2 regions of the Spiroplasma endosymbiont of Ammophila pubescens genome follow, and region 2 is predicted to be linked to the other one. Evidence: riboswitches for the same ligand, from Rfam matches in the RefSeq annotation. Region 2 holds a riboswitch; the other holds the start of a gene.
What was found. Region 2 has a riboswitch for cobalamin ahead of deoD (purine-nucleoside phosphorylase). Riboswitches for the same ligand answer to the same signal wherever they lie in the genome.

Region 1: linked by a shared signal. The riboswitch ahead of ABNT63_RS10585 (hypothetical protein) and the one ahead of deoD (purine-nucleoside phosphorylase) in region 2 are both predicted to bind cobalamin.

The regions. Positions count from the first base shown of each region.
Region 1 is NZ_OZ026611.1:1,606,874-1,610,303, forward strand. It holds gene ABNT63_RS10575 (UPF0236 family transposase-like protein) at 1-227, shown strand, start outside; gene ABNT63_RS10580 (hypothetical protein) at 230-934, shown strand; gene ABNT63_RS10585 (hypothetical protein) at 1,145-1,513, opposite strand; cobalamin riboswitch at 1,789-1,978, opposite strand; gene ABNT63_RS10590 (hypothetical protein) at 1,983-2,225, opposite strand; gene ABNT63_RS10595 (hypothetical protein) at 2,204-2,776, opposite strand; gene ABNT63_RS10600 (5-formyltetrahydrofolate cyclo-ligase) at 2,793-3,344, opposite strand; gene sufB (Fe-S cluster assembly protein SufB) at 3,344-3,430, opposite strand, start outside.
Region 2 is NZ_OZ026611.1:796,786-800,215, reverse strand. It holds gene ABNT63_RS05030 (hypothetical protein) at 1-121, opposite strand, end outside; gene ABNT63_RS05025 (deoxynucleoside kinase) at 232-855, opposite strand; gene deoD (purine-nucleoside phosphorylase) at 875-1,585, opposite strand; cobalamin riboswitch at 1,846-1,965, opposite strand; gene ABNT63_RS05015 (hypothetical protein) at 2,073-2,555, opposite strand; gene ABNT63_RS05010 (hypothetical protein) at 2,631-3,122, opposite strand; gene ABNT63_RS05005 (hypothetical protein) at 3,150-3,430, opposite strand, start outside.

The sequences.
Region 1 (3,430 bases), 810 kb from region 2:
GAACAATATCTAATATTTTTAAAAATGCCGATTTAGAAGAAACCGATTACATTAGTAATAAAAATAACAATAAAATTAAAATTCCAAATAATGTTTTATATATTCAAATTGACGGAGCTTTTAAACCAATGCGAGAAAATAAAAAAAAAAAAAAATTGAAAATAAAATATTTCTTGCGACTATGCATGTTGGTGTTGATCAAGAAAAGTCAACAAAAACCAGAATAAAAATGAAAAAGAAAAAAGGCGTTTTTCAAATGATGAATAAAAATCATAAGAATAAAAATAATAAATCTAATATTGATAATTTTATTGATAAAATTTTTAAATCAATGGATACTTATGATATTAATCAAAATACTAAAATATTAATATTAAGTGATGGTGAAAAACAAATTAAAAAAATTTATAGAGCAGTAAAAGCAAAATATAAAAATAACACTGTATCATATAGTTTAGATAAATTTCATTTATCAAATAGATTTAAACAATTATTCTCAAATCGAAATAGAATCAAAATTCATAAAATAAAATATAAATTAGCAAAAATATATTTCTTTACTGGAAATTATAAATTATTATTAGATTTTTTAATATGTCTTTTACCATATGTTAATGGTAATAAAAAAATATTTTTATTAGAAACCATTGAATTAATTAAAAGTAATGAAGAAGGTATTGTAAATCAATCATTAGAATATAATATTGGTTGTCATGTTGAGGGTGATGTATCGCATTATATTAAGACTGTTAAAGGGCGTGGCGCAAAAATATATTGTAAAGAAACATTTATTAATATGTTAATTGCTTCTATGTTAAAACTTAATAATCAAATTAATGATGAGAAAGTTGATAAAACTAATAAAAATAAAGAAAAGATTGAATTTAATATATTTAATTTAAATCAATCTCAAAATCAATTTTTATCTTTATAAAAAATAAAAAACATTTTAAAATTAGCAATAACTTTAAAAAGTATTTTTTAGTATGTCAAAAATCATAATTTTATAAATTATTTTTTCAACTAAAAATTATATTTTTAAAAAAGTTGAATTTTTTATAAATTTTGTTATCATTTAGTCATAAGCGAAACTTAATTTGTTTCTAATTACTTAATTTTATTAAAAACCTAAGAATAATGAATACTACCCATTTAGTTGCTTCATATTTTTACTATTTTTAAGATCTTTTCATTTATCTTGTGCCATTATTGTATAACCATTAACAGGGGTATTTTGCGTCAAAAAGGAATTAGAAATATAAACATTATGATCATCAGTTTTTGTAAATGTTATTGGCTCATAAAGATGTGTTACATCTTGCATATGAGCAGTATCACCAAACTGTAATTTTTGCATTACTTCATCAAGACTTACAACATTTTTAAAATAAAGATAAATATGTGCTTCTTGATTAAGATTTAACCAATCTTTTTGTTGGAAGGTACTTGATGCAGTTGGTAAATAATAATTATTATAACCAACTGCAAATTCTTCATTTTCCTTTGTGTTCATTTAATAAATTCAATTTGGATCACAATAGGAAAGCGATTGATCAACATTTTTACAAGAAATTGTTGTTAATGTTGGTGAAAAAATAAATATAGAACTTAGGAATAGTACTAATATTTTTTTCATTTTCTTATTTTTTTCTAGCAAATTAACAATGGACAATTTAATTCTAGTTGCAGTAAATTAAAAAACATTCCCCAACATGCTTTTTATATAACAATCACTAAATTATTTATTTACAAAATAATTACATGACTCACACCTAGGAGTTATATAATAAGACTAATTAAATTTAGAAAGGTCTACTGGCTTAATTTCATCCTACTAACCGCCTTCCCAAAAGTTTTCCTTTCAGTGGCTAATGTGGCTTTCGTCAATATCACAGTTGCTGGGACAGCTCAAGATTCGCACTCAATTCCCTAACTCTAAAAAACTATTTATTAAATTGTCTAAAATTATCGTACCACATTTTTTAGTTATCTTTATAATAATTAATAACAAAAATAAAAATAAAAATAGTAAAACTTCAACTTAAACTAACTAGCGAAGGTAATCAAATATTATGTAAATCAGAAAAATATGTTAAATTAGGATATAAATTAGAGTCTAAAATTCACGCAGGAACATTTCAAAAACAAGCATTACCCATAATTGATGATGGATAACTTAACGGCAACAAGTAACCAATAATATTTAAAAATTTGTCACTACCCACAACACCAATTGGAAAAAATAATCCCGATAAAAAAGCAAATAATAAAAAAATAAAATTGCTACCACTAAAATAACCTTCAAATCATTTGAACAAAGCGCAATTAAAATACCAATTAAAGATGCTAAAAAAGAACTTAATATAATTGCTCAAAATAATGCAAGTCAATTAATTCATTCAATATGAATTCCTTCACCATAACTAAAAAAAGCAATTAAAAATAACCAAAGTGAACCAATTAAACTAGTAATTAAATTAATGGCAATTAAAACTAAAATTAATTGATAAATTGAAGCTTTTAATAAATGCAATTGGCGTGCAAAAGTAGTTTTTCGAAATTTATAAAAAGCAATTGCTAAATCAAGAATAACACTAAGAACCCCCACTAATAAAATTGATCCTGGTAACGATAAATAACTAGCATTACTATTAAACATATTAGTCACACGAATGCTAATAAAATATAAAATAACTGGTAAAACAAATATTACTAAATAAGTATGTCATGATGTAAATCAATATTTACTAACAACACGTAATAATGGTAAGTTCATTCTGACTCTTTAATTTTTAAGCACTAATAATAATTTCTATTTTAACATCGTGTTCTTCAACTGGGAAAGGGGTTGGCACTAACTGTTCAATAAATGCTAACCCAATCACAAGATGATAATAATTTTTTAAAAACCTATCATAATATCCTTTCCCATATCCTAACCGAAAATTGTTTTGATCAAAAGCAACGATTGGAACAACAAGAACATCAATTTTTTTTGCATCAATTATTGGCAATGAATTTAATGGTTCATAAAGACCAAAACGTGAATTAAATTCTAAATCAGTTGTTAAATTGGTAATATGATAAAATTTTAAATTATTACCATCCATTCGTGGTAATAAAACATTAATTTTTAATGCAAATAATTGTTTAATAATAAAAATAGTATTAACTTCATTTTTGATTGAATAATAAAGAGCAAGTGTTTTACTATTTTGTACACCCGGATGTTGAAAAAAAGTATTAAAAATCTGAGTTTCTTTTTGCTGTCGTAACTCAGATGAAATCTTGCTTCTTACAAGCAATTTTTCTTGTCGAATTTCTTGTTTAGCACGAGTTATCATTAACCAACGCTATCTTCCATATCCATTTTAATTAACTGATTTAATTCAACTGCATATTCCATTGGTAATTCTCTTGTAAATGGTTC
Region 2 (3,430 bases):
AATGTAAAATCGCATATTGTAAAGTTGAAGCATGTCCTGGAGATAATACAAAACGATCACGATTAATTCAATCAGGTACTGCCGGATTAGCAATTAAATTATTTAAATAAATTGCTTGCATCAGTTCCTAAAATTCTTAAATTACTTAAACTTTTTGTTTCTATATTATTATTTGTGCTTTTCATTTTAATTTCCTCCTTATTAAATTAAAATATTAATAATAATTATTTTTTAAATTAAACAAGGAACTTTATTATCAAGAGGTAATAAATGTTGCATAATAATGCTTATTTTTTCTGAAAAATCATCACTGTCAGCATCAATAACAATAAATTTATAATCATTTTTTAATTCATGATATAAAATTTCATATTGTTCATTTAACTTTTCCCAGTAATAATATGGGGTTTCTAATTCTAATTGACGCCCACGTTGTTTAATTCGTTCAACCGCTTTTTCAGTTGAAACTTTTAAATAAATAATGACATCAAAGCCTAACTTTTTCTTCAAAATTGGAACAATAACATTTTGAAAAAAACGATTATAAACTTTAAAATCAATTTCATTCATAATTTTTAATAAGTTGGAAACTCGCACAAAAACAGGGTCTTCTAAAATTGTGCGGTCAAAAACAGTATCCTCTAAATTATCAATGTTGAAAAATTGCTCAATTCTTGTTGTTAACATATAAATTTGCATTTTAAAGGCAAATCCTACCATATCTTGGTAAAAATCTTTAAAATATGGATTTTCTTCTAATGGTTCTTTAAATAAATTATAGTTTAATTGTTTACATAATTCTTCACTAACTTTTGTTTTTCCTGCTCCAACGGTTCCAAAGACTGCAATTTTCATTTTATTGCTCCTTTCGTTTTTAACCCATTAATTGAACAGCAGTATCTAATGCTAATTCAACCATTGTCATAAAATTATTTTGGCGTTCCAATGCTGTAGTAACTTCTTTAGTTACAAGATGGTCAGAAACTGTTAATAATGTTGCTGCATGTTTTTGCGTAACAATTGCATTAGTAAACAAAGCATATGATTCCATTTCAACAACATCTAACTTATGAGTATGAGTAAAGTCTAATGAATCATCATAACGATAAAAAACATCTGCTACATGAGCAATTCCAGTGTGAGTTTTAATTCCTTTTGCTTGTGCTACAGTTTCAATTTCATTAAATAATTTTTCACTTGCAGCAATTAAATTACTATCAATATTAGCTGCAATTTTTGCATAATTACTTTCGCCAAATACTTCACGAACATTAAAGATATCATAAACTTTAATATTTGGATTATAACTTCCAGCTGAACCAATTCTAATAATATAATCAACATCATAAAACTTAAATAATTCGTATGAATAAATTCCAATACTTGGACAACCCATTCCACTTCCAGCAATTGTTACCTCAATGTTTTTATATTTGCCAGTATACATTAACATATTTCGAACTTCATTTACTAATTTTAAATTTGTTAAATATTTTTCAGCAACGGTTTTTGCCCGTAATGGGTCTCCCGGCATTAAAACAACTTTTGCAATTTCTTCTTTTTTGGCATTAATATGTGGTGTCATTTTTTTATTCCTCTCTTTTCCGCTTAATTTAATTACCAATAAATACCTATCAATGCTATTTTTATTTAAAAAGTAAGGATATTTAAACAACACGAAAAAGAATATTGTTGCATATCCACAATTAACAACTAAAAAACGCTTTTTGACGTCTTTCAAATTATTATTTAATAGTTTTCACTAATAAATAATTAATCATCTAACCCCAGAGATAATAACTATAAGTGCAGTATTGATATTTTACCAATGTTTTTTTAGATCGGTCTACTGGCTTAGTTTCACTTTACTCACTATTCCTTCTCAAGAAATATTTTCTCAATGGAATGATGTTAGCTTTCATCCACTTTACAGTTGCTGGGACAGCTTTTTAAAGTTGTTAAAATAATAATATAAAGTTTACTTTTAAAATGCAAGTTAAAATTAACAAATTGTGGAAACCCCACACATTTAAGAATTTAGCTCATACCGTTAGTAAAATTATAGCACAATTTTAATTTTTAAATAACTTAAATCTAAAATAGCTCAGACAACATTCAGCTGCATTGATCATATCCAATTTATTTACACTAGGTTTTTCATCACGAATATTAGTTTTTTCATTATTAATACAATTAAATAATTCTTGATATAAATAACCATTCTTTTTTACTAATATTTCTTTATCATTAAACGTTTTATAAACATCTAAATTATTACTAAAATAAATTTTTCCTTCGGCTAATAATCTTTTTCATTTATAGTGTCGATCTTGTACACTTCATCCTTTTACACCAGTAACTAAAATAGTAGAAAATCTTGTAATATCTAAATCTATATTTTTCCAATCATTATTTTCGAGTAGTTTTTTTCTAACAAAATGGCCAACTGTACGAACGTCATGTCCAATACAATAACTAAAGTCTTCTTTTAAGTTATGATAAATTTGTGATCAACTATTAATTTTATTAACCATACTATCAACTTTTTCAGTCATATCCTTAAATTCTGTGCTTGATATTGATTGTTCTTTAAGAATATAAATTCCTTCAATAAATTCTTCCTTGTCAAATTAAAATCCTATTAAAATTTGAGTAGCATCGTCTTGCCCTTTGATACTATCAGCATAATCAGCACCAATCTTAATTTTAGTAAATCAATATTTATTCATATCTTTTCAAAAAAAATCTTTTGGATTAAAAAATTTTGCGCCAGTAATTAAATCTTTTTTATAGCTATAACGTTCAGCATTAAATTGTCTTTCTCCTCCACGAAATAATGAATCATATACTTCTGGTTTATTTTCATTTAATCAATTTCCTAAATAAAATACTCTTTGACTAAGATTTTTATTATTTACTTTAGTAGTGCCTCTGACAACTGTTACACCAATATTATTCATAAAAATTGGATCATTAAAATATGATATATCATTGTTATCTAATTCTTTTTGGACTTCATCTGTTAATGGAAAAATCGATTGAACAAATGTCTCATAAATAATATGATCAACATTATGATTATTGAAACCAAAAATAATAACCTGTTCTTTTCGCAATTCCATTGTTACATCCTCGTCTGAATAACATAATTATGGAACTACTTCTCTTGTAGTTGTAATATTTTTCCCACGTGAAATTTGAATTATCATATTGAATAATCGATACATATATTCGTTTTCATCTAAAATTGTTGCATCCAATGGAATGACTTTGTATAAACCAAAAAAGGCATATTCCCCTACTGATGCGTCTTGCCCTTCTCAAGTACTTCCATTATCAAAACCAACAACTTTAATTATTCTTCCATTTGGTCATTTGTATTCGAATAAATTATCACTAGCTCTTTTCTTTATTATTTTTTCATCAATAA